Regions from separate parts of the Kitasatospora sp. NPDC015120 genome, predicted to be linked through region 3. Evidence: riboswitches for the same ligand, from Rfam matches in the RefSeq annotation. Region 3 holds a riboswitch; each other region holds the start of a gene.
What was found. Region 3 has a riboswitch for cyclic di-AMP ahead of ACF1AK_RS32500 (peptidoglycan DD-metalloendopeptidase family protein). Riboswitches for the same ligand answer to the same signal wherever they lie in the genome.
Positions count from the first base shown of each region.

Region 1 (5,226 bases), on a different contig from region 3:
TCGGATAGGCCAGGATCGCCACCAGTGAGCAGAGCACCAGCACGAGGACGGTCGCCCGGCTCGTGAACCGGGGCCGGGCCGCCAAGCCCGGGATCCTCCAGCCTGCCATCTCCGGTGTCCCCTCCTGCTCCTGGTCCGCTCCTGGTCGCGACGGTGCCCCGCCGTCCACCCTACGGGGTGAACGGCGGGGCACCGGTCAGGCGTGCGCTACCGGGACGTCCCGGCGGCATCGGCCGGGGGCGCCGCCGGGCGGGCTCAGCCCTCGTGCTTGAACCGCGGGAACGCGCCGCGGCCGGCGTACTCGGCGGCGTCGTCGAGGATCTCCTCGATGCGCAGCAGCTGGTTGTACTTGGCGACGCGCTCGGAGCGGGCCGGGGCGCCGGTCTTGATCTGGCCGCAGTTGGTGGCGACGGCGAGGTCGGCGATGGTGACGTCCTCGGTCTCGCCGGAGCGGTGCGACATCATGCAGCGGTAGCCGTTGCGCTGGGCCAGCTCGACGGCGTCCAGGGTCTCGGTCAGCGAGCCGATCTGGTTGACCTTCACCAGCAGCGCGTTGGCGGTGCCGGTCTCGATGCCGCGGGCCAGGCGCGCCGGGTTGGTGACGAACAGGTCGTCGCCGACCAGCTGGACCTTGTCGCCCAGCTTCTCGGTCATGGCCTTCCAGCCGTCCCAGTCCGACTCGTCCAGCGGGTCCTCGATGGAGACCAGCGGGTAGGCGTCGACCAGGCCGGCGTAGTACTCGATGAGCTCGGCGGAGGTGAGCGCCTTGCCCTCGAACTGGTAGGCGCCGTCCTCGTAGAACTCGGAGGAGGCGACGTCCAGGGCGAGCGCGACGTCCTTGCCCGGCACGTAGCCGGCCTTCTGGATGGCCTCGACGATGAGGTCCAGGGCCTCGCGGTTGGAGTCCAGGTTCGGGGCGAAGCCGCCCTCGTCGCCCAGGCCGGTCGACAGACCGCGCTCCTTCAGCACGCCCTTGAGGGTGTGGTAGACCTCGACGCCCCAGCGGACGGCCTCGGAGAAGGACTCCGCGCCGATCGGGGCGATCATGAACTCCTGGATGTCGACGTTGGAGTCCGCGTGGGAGCCGCCGTTGAGGATGTTCATCATCGGGACCGGCAGGACGTGCGCGTTCGGGCCGCCCAGGTAGCGGAACAGCGGCAGGTCGCTCGCCTCGGAGGCGGCGTGCGCGACGGCCAGCGAGACGCCCAGGATGGCGTTGGCGCCGAGCGAGGACTTGTCCGGGGTGGCGTCCAGGTCGAGCATGGCCTGGTCGATCAGGCGCTGCTCGGTGGCGTCGTAGCCGACCAGCTCCGGGCCGATCTGCTCGATGACGGCCAGGACGGCCTTCTCCACGCCCTTGCCGAAGTAGCGGTTCTTGTCACCGTCGCGGAGCTCCAGCGCCTCGAAGGCACCGGTGGAGGCACCCGAGGGGACGGCGGCACGGCCGGTGCTGCCGTCGTCGAGGCCGACCTCGACCTCGACCGTGGGGTTGCCGCGCGAGTCGAGGATCTCACGGGCGACGACGACATCGATGGACGGCACGAGGCATCTCCTAGCGGAAGCAGGTTCGGCTGACGGTGGGTGCTGTCGGCCGGACGATTGCGGAGTCGTTACGACCAGAGCCTAACCGCACGGGCTGTCCGGACCACGTCGGCCTCGGCTCCGTCTCAGCGTGTGGCCCGGCTACCCACCGGTAGTTCACCTGGTTGCCCGACCCGAGGGGGCCGGATGCGGACGAAGGGGGACCGATCGGTCCCCCTTCGTCGCGTGCGGCCGGACCGGCCGTCAGGCGAGGGTCAGCACCTGGCCCGGGACGATCAGGTTCGGGTCGGCGCCGACGGTGCCGCGGTTGCCGTCGTACAGGGCCTGCCAGCCGCCGGAGACGCCCTGGGCGGTGGCGATCCCGGCGAGGGTGTCGCCGGAGCGGACGGTGTAGCCCTGGCCGGCCGGCTGCTGCGCGGCGGGGGCGGCCTGGGCGGCGGGAGCGGCCGGGGCGGCGGCCTGCTGGCCGGCGTACTGCTGGTAGACGCTCTGGTGGCTGGTCCAGTACCAGGCGCCGTTGCTCTGGTACCAGAACACCTTGGCGTCGGCGTCCCAGCCGGCCTTGCCGGAGAAGGCCGGCGACTGCTGCTGCGTCTGCGGGGCCTCCTGCCGGGGCGCGGCGTGCTTCGGCGCGTACTGCTGCGCCTGCGGCTTGGCGGCCTGCTGCGGGGCCTGCTGCTTGGGTGCGGCGTGCTTCGGCGCGGCGGGCTTCGCGGTCTCCTGCTGCGGCTCGGCCTCCTGGGCGGCCTGCGGGACCTGGGGCTTCGGGGCGGCCGGCTTGGCGTCCGTCGAGGTGTCGACCGCCGCCGGGGCGCCGCCCTTGCTCAGGCCGGCCTTCTTGGAGCAGACCGGCCAGGCGCCCGGGCCCTGCGAGGCGAGCACCTTCTCGGCGACCGAGATCTGCTGGGCCTTGGAGGCCTGGTTGGCCTGCGGCGCGTAGGCGGTGCCGCCGTACGCCTTCCAGGTGCTGGAGGTGAACTGGAGGCCGCCGTAGAAGCCGTTGCCGGTGTTGATGCTCCAGTTGCCGCCGCTCTCGCACTGGGCGACCGCGTCCCAGGTGGAGACCGGGGCGGCGGAGGCGCCGGTGGCGCTCAGGATCGGCATGGCCAGTCCGACGCCGGCGACACCGGCGACGGCGATGGCCTTCTCGGCCTGGGTACGGCGACGGTGACGACCGGTTCCAACGAACAGCATGAAGACGTCCCTCTCCGCACGCCTGCGAGGTGAGCTGTCGGGTTCGGACCGGGAGGTGGCCCGGCCGCGCGGAGGCGGCTTCACCCCTAGCCGTGGGAGACGGCGCAAAACCTGGGTCCCCCGCCCCTGCCCAGGGTTCTGGTCGGCTTCCCGTGGCACGGCGGGCAGGACTCGGCGTTCCGCGCACGGGGCTCGCAGCTGCGAACTCCAGGGAGAGTAGACAGATCCTCAGAGCAATCACAAGCTCATATCGTCGGTATCACATGGACATCACGTCATGTGATGGATTGCCTACCAACCGAGGTGGTATGTCCGGATTGAGGGTGGTTCAGACCCCTGGGAACGAGGCAACGGAGAGTTCCCGTCAGCGTGTTGTGCCGAGGCGTCAGCCCCCGGAGCCGGTCTTCGGAGGCTCCTCGCCGGGCGCTTTCTCCGGTGTGAATTCCACCGGAAGTTCACGGAGTCCACGCATGATCAGACCACCGCGCCAGCGCAGGTCCACCGGGTCCGCGGCGAGTCCGAGGTCCGGCAGCCGGGTCAGCAGGGTGGCCAGCGCGGCCCGCCCCTCCAGCCGTGCCAGCGGGGCCCCGATGCAGTAGTGGATGCCGTGCCCGAAGCCCAGGTGCGGGTTGTCCGTCCGGGCCAGGTCCAGGGTGTTCTCGTCGGCGAACCGCGCCGGGTCCCGGTCCGCGGCGGCGAGCACCACCAGCACCGGGTCGCCGACCGGGATCCCCACCCCGCCGATGGTCAGCGGACTGGTCGCGAACCGCCAGGTCGCCAGCTCCACCGGCCCGTCGTAGCGCAGGAGTTCCTCGATGCCGGTCTCCAGCAGCGCGCTCTCGCCGCGGCCGACCGACTCCTGCAGCAGCGCGCGCTGTCCCGGGTTGCGCAGCAGCGCGTACACGCCGTTGCCGATCAGGTTGACCGTGGTCTCGAAGCCGGCGAACAGCAGGATGAAGGCCATCGCCGCGGCCTCGTTCTCGGTCAGGTGCTCGCCGTGGTCGCTCGCCCGGATCAGCCCCGAGATCAGGTCGTCGCCGAGGTCGGCCCGCTTGCGGTGGATCAGCTCCGCCAGATAGGCGCGCATCCGCTTCACCGCGCGCCCCACGCCGCCGCGCTGACCGCCGCCGTGCCGGATCATCATCCCGGCCCAGTCCCGGAAGTCGTCCTGGTCCTCGGCCGGCACCCCGAGCAGGTCGCAGATCGCGTAGATGGGGAGCGGGAACGCGAACTCGTGGATCAGGTCGGCGGACCCGCGCGCCGCGAAGCCGTCGATCAGCCGGTCGGTCAGCTGCTGCACCCGTGGCTCGAAGGCGGCCACCCGGCGCGGTGTGAACGCCTTCGACACCAGACGGCGCAGCCGGGTGTGGTCCGGCGGGTCGATGTTCAGCAGGTGGGTCATCAGGTCGGCCTGCCGCTCGCCCGGGATGCCGACCCGGCCGGTGCGGTGGGCCTGCTCGCTGTGGTGCACCGGGTTCTTGGAGAGCCGGCTGTCCGCGAGCGCCTGCCGGGCGTCCGCGTACCGGGTGACCAGCCAGGCCTCCACCCCGCTCGGCAGGGTGGTCCGGTGCACCGGCTCGTGCTCGCGCAGCCAGGCGTACGCGGGGTACGGATCGGCGGCGAACTCCCAGGTGAACAGGGGCGGACGGGGGGAGGCGGGCTGAGCTGGCATGGGTCGACGGTATCCCGGGCGTGTCCCGGCCACCGCACGGCGTGCGCGCGGGGGCGCGGTGACCGGTGGGGTCCGGGCGGGGTCCGGGCGAGGTCCGCCGCGCGCGGCAGGCGTGAGCCTGGTCACCTGAGGGGTAATTCCTGTTGCGGAGGGTCAGGACCTGCCTACGATCCTCCGCAAGATGTCCGTGGGCGCCGGTGCGGAGCCGCCCACAGGGAGGAGCAAGGCCATGCGGGTCACCGGTTCGGTCGTCGTGATCGCCGTGCTCGACGGCGGGTCGGGGGCGGACCTCGCCCGGCGGCTCACCTCTGCGGGGGCCGTCGGCGTGCTGATCGCCGACCAGCGGGTCGGGATCGCCGAGGACCTCGCCACCGAGCTCGACCGGCCGGGCTGCCGGGTCGTCGGCGTCTGCGGCGACGTCCGCCGGCCCAGCGACGTCGCCGCGCTGGTCGACACGGCGGAGAAGCACCTGGGGCCGATCGACCTGTTCTGCGTGGCCGGGCCGGACGGCGAGCGGATCGTCTCCCTCGGCGACCTGCCCGACCACCTCGACCTGGAGCGGCTCGCCGAGCTGGTCGCCCTGGTCGGCGAGGCGATCGGCGAGGTGGTCGTCCCGGCGCAGCGGCGGCCGGTGGAGGACGTGGCCGTCGTCTGAGACGGCCGCCGCTCCCACCGGGCCCCGGGCGGCGCTACTCCGCGGGCTTCAGGCCCTCGGCGGCGCGCACCGCGTCCCGGTAGCCGCGCGCCGCGGCCCGCAGCGCGGCGTCCACGTCGACCCCGGCGTCGTGCGCGCGCTGCGCCACCGCGAGCAGCAGCCG
Region 1 is NZ_JBIBVJ010000002.1:6,660-11,885, forward strand. Features, by position in the region: gene ACF1AK_RS04880 (septum formation initiator family protein) at 1-85, opposite strand, end outside; gene eno (phosphopyruvate hydratase) at 256-1,542, opposite strand; gene ACF1AK_RS04890 (transglycosylase family protein) at 1,786-2,736, opposite strand; cyclic di-AMP (ydaO/yuaA leader) riboswitch at 2,742-2,890, opposite strand; gene ACF1AK_RS04895 (cytochrome P450) at 3,122-4,408, opposite strand; gene ACF1AK_RS04900 (SDR family NAD(P)-dependent oxidoreductase) at 4,638-5,063, shown strand; gene ACF1AK_RS04905 (MazG family protein) at 5,098-5,226, opposite strand, start outside.
Region 1: it holds a riboswitch for cyclic di-AMP, as region 3 does, so the genes downstream of both, ACF1AK_RS04890 (transglycosylase family protein) here and ACF1AK_RS32500 (peptidoglycan DD-metalloendopeptidase family protein) in region 3, are expected to answer to the same signal.

Region 2 (5,226 bases), on a different contig from region 3:
GCCCGCGGGGCGCTCTCCGGGGGCGCGGCCGTGGTCGAGGTCGGCGATCAGCCCGGAGATCCGCACCGGCCGGCGGTGCACGTCCAGCATGACCTCGCCGGTCTCCTCGATCCGGGTCACCCCGCCGCCCCGGCGCGGCACCCGGTAGCGGATCCGGTACGGCCCGCCGGTGGCGAGCGCCTCGGCGAGCGCGGCCTGGACGTCCGGCAGGTCCTCGGGGTGGACGACGAGGTCGAGGTCGGGCGCGGGGGCCGGGCCGCCGTCCTGCGGCGCGGGGCGGCCGACCAGCCGGAGCGCCTGGGCGTCCCAGTGGGTCTCGCCGGTGACCAGGTCGCGTTCGAAGGCGCCGTGCCCGGCGGCGCGGACGGCGAGCGAGAGCAGCGGGTGGGCCGTCCCGGCGGCCGGGTCGCCGCAGCTCGCGGGACCGGGGCGGACCCCGTTCGGCGCGGCCCCGCCGGTGCGCGGAGCTCCGGGCGCCCCGGCGTGGTCCAGCAGGTACGCCAGCCGGTGCGCGCAGGCGTCGGCCAGGGTCTCCAGCACGTCCAGGTCGCGGCGCGGGACGATCCCCCGGTGGGCGAGGGCGAGGGCGAGCACGCCGATCGGCCGCTCGTCGACGACCATCGGCAGCGTCACGATGGCGACCATCCCGGTGCCCATCCCGGCGTTCCGGTTCGGGTAGTCGACGCTGGTGCGTTCGGGGCTCAGCAGATACGGGCGGCGCAGCTTCAGCGCCATCGCGGCGGGCAGCTCACTGGCCGGGTCGACCACGCTGTAGCGCTCGTGGGCCCAGTCGGGCAGGCCGTGGGAGGCGGACAGCCGGAGCATCCCGGCGGGGTCCAGCAGGTAGAGCGCCGATCCCTCGCCGGTGATCCAGCCCGGGCCCTCGGCCAGCACGGTGCCGAGCAGTTCGGCGGCGCTGGTGCAGCCGAGCAATAAGCGGACGCAGCGCATGGCACTGCGCGCGGTGGGGCTGCTGCGCGGGTCCACGGGACGGCCGGCCTCTCCGGTTCCTTATGGGGCAGTTAATTCTTAATACCTTATTTCTTAAGTGGGTGAGGCGTGGGGCGAACGGCAGGTCCCGGGGCACCGGTTTCCCCGGTGTGCGAGCACCCCCGCCGGGTCCGGTACCCTTCTCCGTACGACGTCCCGCCGCGCAGGCGGGGCCGAGGGTACGGGGCTATAGCTCAGACGGTTAGAGCGCTTCCCTGATAAGGAAGAGGCCACAGGTTCAAGTCCTGTTAGCCCCACACCACGCCGAAGGGCCCGGAGCGATCCCGCTCCGGGCCCTTCGGCGTGCTCCGCCCCGCCGCTCAGGGGCGCGGCCAGCTGCGCAGACCGGCGGTCAGCACGGTGATCATCCGCTGCTGGGTCTCCCCGAGGTCCTCGGCGAGCTGGAAGGCGCCGCCGGTGGACAGGGCGGCGAAGCCGTGCGCCAGCGAGCGGAAGGTGCGGGCGGCGTGGATCGCCTCGGAGCCCTCCAGTCCGTACCCGCGCAGCACGGCGACGATCACCCCGACCAGCCGGCCGGCCGCCGCGGTGAGGTCGGGGTCCGCCTGCGGGGCCTGCGGCAGGGCGCCGTAGCGGTGCGGGTGCTCGGTGGCGTAGGCGTGGTACGCCCGCAGGACGGCGGCGACCGCGGCGTCCCCGCTGCGGCCGAGGGCCGCCTCGGCGAGCCGGTCGGCCAGCTCCCCGGTCACCCGGACGGCCACCAGCCGGCGCAGTTCGGCCAGGCCGCCGCTGACGTGCTTGTACAGCGAGGGGGTGGCGACCCCGGCGCGGGCGGCCACGGCGGCCAGGGTGAGGGCCTCGGGGCCCTGCTCGTCGATGAGGGCGAGGGCGTGGCCGACGACCTGCTCGGGGGTCAGTCCGACTCGGGGCACTGCGGTTCTCCTGGGAACGGGGGGCGGGCCCGGAACGGGCGCGGGGCAGGCGCGGGGCGGTTCGGCGGCGCTCAGGCCAGGTCGGCGAGGAAGGACAGCAGGGCGTCGGCAGTGGCCCGCGGGTGGTCGGCCATCGGGTAGTGGCCCGCGCCCTCGATCATCACCTTGCGCGCGTTCAGCGCGGCGGCCTGCCGGTCGGCGACCAGCTCCGGCTTCGCGAAGTCGGGGTCCTTCGAGCCCATCACGACCAGCACCGGGCAGCGCACGGCGGCGGTCCAGCCGACGGGCGCGGAGTCACCGCGCACGTAGCCGCGGGTGGCGGTCCTGCGGCCCGGGGTGCGCAGCGCGGCGACCAGCCCGGCCACGTACTCCTCGTGGTCGGCCGGCTTGGGGCCCGGGAAGGCCGCCTTGCGGTGGTACAGGCCCCAGAACGCGGGCGAGCGCACCAGCAGCGCGCCCATCGCGCCGACCGCCAGGCGCTGCAGCGCGTTCGGCGGCACGTTCTCGACGAAGGCGTCCAGCAGGACGATGCCGGCGACCCGGTCCGGGGCGTCCCCGGCGGCCTTCACGACGCTGGCGCCGGTGTAGGAGTTGCCGGCCAGCACGGCCCGGTCGATGCCCAGGTGGTCCAGCAGGGCGAGGACGTCGCCGGCGATCGCGGCGGGGGAGTAGTCGTCCCAGAGGATCGAGGACTCGCCGAAGCCGCGCAGGTCCATGGTGATCACCCGGCGGCCGGCGGCGGTCAGCAGCGGGCGCAGGTGCCGGTAGGCGGCCCGGCTGTCGAGCATCCCGGGGAGCAGGACGACCGGGACGCCCTCGCCGTGCGCGGTGTCGTCGAAGGCGATCCGGCCGCCGGGCAGGTCGAGGTGGCGGGTGACGGGGGCGAGGGTGCCGTTCATGGGGAGCCTCCTGGGGCGGGGACCGTCGGCTGAGTGCCGATAGCCATAAAGCTATGGCTAATAGCCTTAGCCGTCAAGCCATCGGCGCTCGCCCGCCCGGCCCGCCCGCCGTCGGCGACCGGCCGGGCGGGCCGGTCAGGCGCCCTCCACCCGGAACGGGTCGTGCTCGGTCAGCAGCTTGTCCAGCCGCGCCTGGTCGACCCGGGTCACCAGCTCGGTGGTCTCCTGCTTGTCCCGGACCACCTTGGCGAGGGTGAAGGTGGAGGTGATCGTGTAGAGCAGGCCGAGGGCGAGGAACGCCCGGGTCCACGGCTCCACCGGGAGGAAGGCGATCCCGACGCCGAGGGCGGTGCCGGAGAGGGCGAAGGACAGCACGGCCTGGAGGTGGTACGCGGCCGTGGTGCGGGACTGCATCGGTGCGCTCATGGCGTCAGGATGGCCGCGCCCGGCCCGGTCGCACATGAGTAGGCGTACTCAAGTGAGGGGCCGTTCGTTGACGTCCCGACACGTTCGGTAGTGTCAGTTGTCATCAAACATCCCAAATCGCCCACCGGGTCGCGTGGTACCCGGTCCGGATCCCGCCGTCGGCAACGGACGGCTTGGAATCGGGGGGCTCTCGGATTAACGTTTGATAACGCAGCGCGGTCCGCAACGCCGTACCCAGACGGCACCGTGCGCCGTCGCCTAATCCCGCCGGCCGGCCTCCGGGCAGGCCAGGGAGCCGGGGAACCACGTTCCTTGGGGTGAATCGGCCAGGCCCAGGCCCGGCCGTAGGAGACCTTCCTGCTCCGAACCCGTCAGCTAACCCGGTAGGCGCGAAGGAAGGAAAGGAGCGCGCCTCCGTGGCGTCGACGCACACCCCGGCACACCCGTCCGGCACCCAGCTGCTCGACCACCCCGGCCCGTTCGCCGGGCAGGGCCCGTTCGGCGGCCCCGCCGACCAGACCGCCCCGCCGGCCGACGGGACCAGCCGGCACCGGATGCCCCGTCAGGGCCGCGGCACCGCTCCGCTGCTCGGTGTCACCGCCGTCGCCGCCACCCTGGGCGCCACCGGCTTCGCCTCCGCCACCCCGGCCGCCGCGCCCGCCGTCGAGGCGCCCGACGAGCTGCCGGCCACCCTCTCCGCCGACCCCGGCCTCGCCCTCGCCGCGCGCATCCAGCAGCAGGCCGACAGCCAGCGCACCGCGGCCGAGGAGAACGCCCGCGTCCAGGCCGCCCAGGAGGCCGAGGCCAAGCGCGCCGCCCAGGTCGCCCAGCAGGAGCAGGCCAGGCGCGCCGCCGAGGAGGCCGAGAAGGCCAAGCTCGCCGCCATCAAGCTGCCGGTGCGCGACTACCGGCTCTCCGCCCACTACGGCCAGAGCGCCCGCTACTGGGCCCACCTGCACACCGGCCTGGACTTCGCCGCCGACCAGGGCGAGCCGGTCTACGCGGTCGGCCAGGGCACCATCACCTCGGCCGGCTGGGCCGGTGCCTACGGCTACCGGATCGTCGAGACCCTGCCCGACGGCACCGAGATCTGGTACTGCCACCTCTCCTCGATCATCAAGGGCTCCGGCAAGGTCGTCCCCGGCCAGCAGATCGGCAAGGTCGGCGCGACCGGCAACGTCACCGGCGCCCACCTGCACGTCGAGGTCCGCCCCGGCGGCGGCGCGCCCGTCGACCCGGAGGCCTGGTTCGAGCAGCGCGGCGTCACCCCCTGACGCCTCCCCGCCCGCGACGAGGGGCCCCGGCCGTCCGGCCGGGGCCCCTCGTGCGTTCCTACGCCCCGGCCAGGGCCTCGTCCCCGGCTTGCTCCAGCCCGGCCAGGTACGCGTCGATCTCCGCCTGCCCCGGCTCCGGCGCCAGCTCCGGGAACTCCTCGACCAGCAGCCGCGGCAGCCCCGGCACCGTCCACGCGCCGGCCAGCTCCAGCGCCACCCGGACGGCGGCCTCCTCGAACGCCCCGAAGTCCCCGGCCAGCTCCTCCGGCATCGGCTGGCCCAGCGCCGTCAGCTCCGCCAGGTTCCGGTAGCTGCGCTCCATCAGCCCCTGCTCCAGCAGCCGCCGGGCGCCGTCGGTGGCCATGCCGACCGCCAGCGTCCGCGCCCCGCCGTCCCAGCCCCCGTCGTCCACGGCGTCCAGCACGCCGTCCGCCTCCAGCGCCGTGAAGGCCGCCGTCCGCTCCCGCGCCGGGAGCTCCCGGAACCCCTCCAGCCAGGCCCGCACCGCCGCCTCGTCCCCGGTGTCCACCCCGGCCGCGCGCAGCAGCAGCGCGTACAGCCGGGGCCAGGTCACCAGGTCCGCCCGGCGCAGCAGACCGGCCGCCACCTCGCCCTGCCACTCGGCCTCGGCGTGCAGCCGCTGCTGCCGCTTGGCGTTCAGCCGCTTCGCCGCCCGCTGGTGGTCGGCCAGCAGCCGCACCGCCGCGCCGTACGCCAGCGGATCCTGCCCCGGCTCCGGCTGGACGT
Region 2 is NZ_JBIBVJ010000002.1:871,031-876,256, forward strand. Features, by position in the region: gene ACF1AK_RS08700 (SpoIIE family protein phosphatase) at 1-987, opposite strand, end outside; tRNA gene ACF1AK_RS08705 (tRNA-Ile) at 1,174-1,247, shown strand; gene ACF1AK_RS08710 (TetR/AcrR family transcriptional regulator) at 1,311-1,880, opposite strand; gene ACF1AK_RS08715 (alpha/beta fold hydrolase) at 1,952-2,779, opposite strand; gene ACF1AK_RS08720 (YiaA/YiaB family inner membrane protein) at 2,915-3,205, opposite strand; cyclic di-AMP (ydaO/yuaA leader) riboswitch at 3,451-3,609, shown strand; gene ACF1AK_RS08725 (M23 family metallopeptidase) at 3,622-4,479, shown strand; gene ACF1AK_RS08730 (hypothetical protein) at 4,538-5,226, opposite strand, start outside.
Region 2: it holds a riboswitch for cyclic di-AMP, as region 3 does, so the genes downstream of both, ACF1AK_RS08725 (M23 family metallopeptidase) here and ACF1AK_RS32500 (peptidoglycan DD-metalloendopeptidase family protein) in region 3, are expected to answer to the same signal.

Region 3 (5,226 bases):
CGCGCCCTCGGAGCCGAGCGCCGCCGAGCGGATCGCCGGCCTGCTCGCCGCCGCCTCCTCGGTGGTCGTCCGCGCCCTCGGCGAACCGCACGAACTGACCACCCCCGTCTCGGTGCACGGCTCCCGGCTGCGGCTGCGCGCCCCGCTCGACGCCCCGCTGACCGTCGCCGCCGCCCACGAGCAGGACGGCCTCGCGGTCGTGCTCGACCTCACCGACATCGCCCCGGTGGCCGTCCGCGACCGGGTCCGCGGCCGCCTCACCCTGGCGGGCCGGCTCGACCTCGCCCACCTCGCCGACGACGGCCTCAGCGTCCACCTCCGCCTGGACGTCGCCCACGCGGTGCTCTCCACCCCGTACGGCACCACCGCGATCACCGGCGCCGACCTCGCGGCCGTCACGCCCGACCCGCTGGCCCGCTACGAGGCCGGCCTGCTCACCCACCTCGCCGACGACCACCGGGAGGCGCTCGCCGTGCTCACCCGGCTGCTCGACCCCGCGCTGCTCGCCGCCCACCCCGCCGTCCGCCCGCTCGCCCTGGACCGGTACGGCCTGGTGCTCCGCCTGGACCACCCGCACGGCCACCGCGACGTCCGTCTGGTCTTCCCCGAACCGGCCCGCGACGCCGACGAGTTCGGGCACCGGGTGCACCAGCTGCTGACCGCCGCCGAACAGGAGCTGCCCGCCCGGCGCCCCTGAACCGCCCGCCGCCCCTGAACCACCTGGCGCGCCGTCAGGCACCCACCGGCTCGGCCTCCCCGGAGCGCTCCGCAGCGTCCTCCAGGACGATCCGCCCCATCCGGACGTACCGCTCCGGCCGGCGGGCGCGCATCCACAGCGCCAGCCCGAGCCCGCCCAGGAAGGTCCCGGTCACCAGGTACGGGATCAGCCGGAAGAGCAGCGTGCCGGCGGCCGCACCGGCCGCCGCGTCCCGGTGGAGCACCAACAGGGCCACCACCCCCGCCATCCCCACCCCGCCGGCCAGCGGCGCCACCAGCGTCCGGAACCAGTGCCGGGTCCGCGGATGGCGGCCCTGCACGTGGAACCAGCCGACCACGGCGAACGAGCAGAGCGTCTGCACGATCAGGATCGCCATCGTGCCGAGCAGCGCCAGCAGCGTGTACAGATGCGCGTAGGGGTCCATCCCGGCCAGCAGGAACCCGGCCACCAGCGCCGCCGCGATCACCGACTGGGCCACCGAGGCGATGTGCGGCGAGCCGTGCCGCGGATGGGTGCGCCCCAGCGCCGGGTGGACGAACCCCTCGCGCCCGATCGCGTACAGGTACCGGGCCGCGCACTGGTGGAAGGCCATCGCGCAGGCGAAGGAGCCGCTCACCACCAGCCACTGGAAGACCGTGACCGCCCAGCCGCCGAGGTGCGCGCCCAGCGGGTCGAAGAACAGGCTGTTGCCGTCCTTGCCGGGGACGGCGCCGCGAGCCACCTCCACCGCGTGCCGCACGCCGTTGCCGGAGACGATCATCCAGGAGACGAAGACGTAGAACAGCCCGACCCCGACCACCGAGATCAGCGTCGCCCTCGGCACCACCCGCTTCGGGTCGCGGGACTCCTCGCCGTACATCGCGGTGGACTCGAAGCCGACCCAGGAGCAGAACGCGAAGAACAGCCCCAGCCCCGCGCCCGCCCCTGCGCCGTCCCCGCCGACGCCGCGGAAGGCGTTCAGCGGATCGAGCGCCTCCCCGGCCACCAGTCCGTCCGGCCCGCCCCCGGTGACCAGCACGGCCAGCGACACGGCGCCCAGCACCGCGACCTCCAGCACCAGCGCCACCCCGAGCACCCGCGCGGTCAGGTGCAGGTCGAACCAGGCCATCACCGCGATCACCAGCAGCCCGAGCCCCGCGTACCAGCCCCACGGCAGCACCACCCCCAGCTGCGCCGCGGCCAGCGCGCGCAGCGCGTACGCGAAGAAGCCGAGGACGGCCGCCTCGAAGACGATGTACGCGAGCACCGCCAGCAGTCCCGAGGCCATCCCGACCACCCGGCCCAGCCCGTGCGAGATGTAGCCGTAAAAGGCTCCGGCCGCGGTGATGTGACGGGCCATCGCCACGTAGCCGACCGAGAAGACGGTGAGCACCAGGGTCGCGAAGACGTAGGCGGCGGGCGCTCCGGCGCCGTTGCCCTGGCCGATGACGATCGGGAGGTTGCCGGTCATCGCGGTGATCGGCGCCGCCGTGGCGACCGCCATGAACACCACGCCCGGCAGGCCGACCGAGTCCGCCTTCAGCCGCTCCACCCCGTCCCGCCGCCCCGCGCCCCCGGTCACGTCCCCGGTCGCGTCCCCGCGCTGGATGGCCATCCGGCCCCCTTCACCTGCCGTGGCTGCGCCGCCCGCCGGAGCGGACGGGCGTTGACAACCCGACAGCATCGGCGGGCGGCGTCCGGCCCGCAAAGCGGGGTGACCCGGTGTCGGCCCCGCCCGGTTGACGCGCTGTTCGACCGCGGCCCGGCCCGTTCGACCGGGAACGACGACGGCCGGCCCGGCTCGCGAGGGAGGTCTCGCGAACCGGGCCGGCCGGACGGGCGTGTCCCGCGCCCGTCGTTCCGCTGGAGGTGCGGTGCTCACCCGGTCGAGCGGTCACCCGACATGACCATCCCGGGGGAGCGGTCTCGCCCCGCACCCAGCGGTGGCGGAGGTGATCCGACCGGAGGGTCAGATCGCGACGCCGTGCGCCCGCAGGTAGGCGATCGGGTCGATGTCCGAGCCGTACTCCGAGCCGGTGCGGATCTCGAAGTGGAGGTGCGGGCCGGTCACGTTGCCGGTCGCGCCGGAGAGGCCGATCTGCTGGCCGACGGTGACGGTCTGGCCGATCTTCACGCCGATCGAGGACAGGTGCGCGTACTGGGCGTACTTGCCGTCGGCGAGCTTGATCTCGACCTCGTTGCCGTAGGCGCCGCCGTTGCCGGCCTTCACCACGGTGCCGTTCGCGACGGCGCGCAGCGGGGTGCCGGTGGAGGCGACGAAGTCGGCGCCGGTGTGGTGGCCGGAGGACCACATCGAGCCGGCCACGCCGTAGGCGGTGCCGAGCTTCGGGTTGGCCAGCGGGGCGACGTAGCCGGAGGTGGCGGCGACGACCGGGGTCGCGGTCACCGGGGCGACGGTGGTCTGCACGGCGGGCTTGACGGCCGGGGCGGCCGGCTTGGTCGCCGGGGCAGCCGGCTTGGCGGCCGGAGCGGCGGGCTTCGCGGCGGGCGCGGCCGGCTTCGCGGCCGGGGCAGCGGGCTTCGCGGCGGGCGCGGCCTGCTTGGCCGCCGGGGCGGCGGGCTTGGCGGCCGGGGCGGCCTTGGCGCCGAGCGCGAGCTTCTGGCCCGGGAAGATCAGGTTCGGGTTGGCGCCGACGACCGAGCGGTTGTGCTCGTACAGCGCCTGCCAGCCACCGGTGACGTTCTTGGCGGCGGCGATCTTCGACAGGGTGTCCCCGCCGACGACCTTGTAGCTCTCCTCGGCCGGGGCGGCGGCGGGAGCGGCGGCCGGGGCGGCCTGCGCGGCCTGGGCGGCGGCCGGAGCGGCGGGCTTGGCGGCCGGGACCTCGTGCGCCTGGGCGGAGACGGTGGTCACCAGCGGGAGGGCGAAGGCGGCACCGGTGACAGCGGTGGCGATGCCGATGCGGGCGGCGCGGGGCAGGGCGGTACGACGAGCCTGTGCGGGCATGGAAAATGTCCTCTCCGACGCCTGCGAGGTGAGCTGTCGGGTTCGGGCTGGAGTTGCCCGGCCGCAAAGGCGGCTTCACCCCTAGCCGGACCGCGAATTCGGGTCCGGCGACTTACCTGTGGGTCCCCCGCTCCTGCCGTACAGAGTTCGGTGCGTACCACCGGGCAGCGGCAGGACTAGGCGTTCCACCCGGTGGCCACCCGGGCTGACGCCGGGCGGTCGCTGAACTAAAACTCATCCGTTCGGGTGAAGCAATGTCGATCTCTACGGCCCGGGACCAAAGTCCGTCCCACCGTGACGCTGCGCAGAAAAGGCATGCACAGTACGCACACAATCCATTTACCGCGCGCACGTGATCCACCACCCTGCGCCCACGCCGGAACCAGTGCGTACACGATCACTCACGGAAAGGGGATCCCCCCGACACACCCCCGGTGACCCTTGTCACGTGGGCCCCACCGGACCGACCATGGGCCGTGGCCACCTCCGAGGCCGGCACCCTGCGGTTGGGCACCGCGCAGGGTCGCTGGGTACTACTGGCGACGGTGCTCGGCTCCAGCATGGCGATGCTCGACGGGACCGTCGTGAACGTCGCGCTGCCCAGGATCGGCGCCGACCTCGGCGCTCAACTCGACGCCCTGCAATGGACGCTCAACGCCTATCTGCTGACCCTCGCGGGCCTGATCCTGCTCGGCGGCGCCCTCGGCGACCGCTACGGCCGGCGCCGGGTCTTCCTGCTCGGCGTGGTCTGGTTCGCCGCCGCCTCCGCGGCCTGCGCCGCCGCGCCCACCGTCGAGGTGCTGATCGTCGCGCGCGCCGTCCAGGGCGTCGGCGGCGCACTGCTCACCCCGGGCTCGCTGGCGATGCTCCAGGCCGTCTTCCACCCGGAGGACCGCTCGGCGGCGGTCGGCCTCTGGTCCGGCCTCGGCGGGGTCTCGGCGGCGGTCGGCCCGCTGCTCGGCGGCTGGCTGGTGGACGGCCCGGGCTGGCGCTGGATCTTCCTGCTGAACCTGCCGCTGGCGGCCGTGGTGGTGGCGGTGTCCGCCCGGCACGTGCCGGAGAGCCGCGACGAGTCCGCGACCGGCCGCTTCGACGTGCTCGGCGCGGTGCTGGCCGCCCTGGCGCTGGGCGCCGTCACCTATGCGCTGACCGCCGCCGGGAAGGGCCTGTCCCCCGCGGTCTGGGTCACCGGGGCGGCGGGCCTGCTGCTCGGCGCGGCCTTCGTGGCGGTCGAGCGCCGCACCCCGGAGCCGATGCTGCCGCTGGGGCTGTTCTCGTCCCGGCTGTTCACCGCCGTCAACCTGGTCACCCTCGCCGTCTACGCGGCGTTCAGCGGCGTCTTCTTCCTCCTGGTGGTGCAGTTGCAGATCGTCTCCGGGTTCTCCCCGCTGGTCTCCGGACTGGCCCTGGTGCCGATCACCGTGATCATGCTGGTGCTGTCCGCCCGGGCGGGCCGGCTCGGCAAGCGGATCGGCCCGCGGCTGCCGCTGACCGTCGGCCCGCTGCTCTGCGCGGCGGGCGTCCTGCTGATGCTGCGGATCGGCCCCGGCGCCTCGTACTG
Region 3 is NZ_JBIBVJ010000025.1:37,563-42,788, reverse strand. Features, by position in the region: gene ACF1AK_RS32510 (DUF2470 domain-containing protein) at 1-697, shown strand, start outside; gene ACF1AK_RS32505 (APC family permease) at 732-2,312, opposite strand; gene ACF1AK_RS32500 (peptidoglycan DD-metalloendopeptidase family protein) at 2,667-3,665, opposite strand; cyclic di-AMP (ydaO/yuaA leader) riboswitch at 3,669-3,828, opposite strand; gene ACF1AK_RS32495 (MFS transporter) at 4,142-5,226, shown strand, end outside.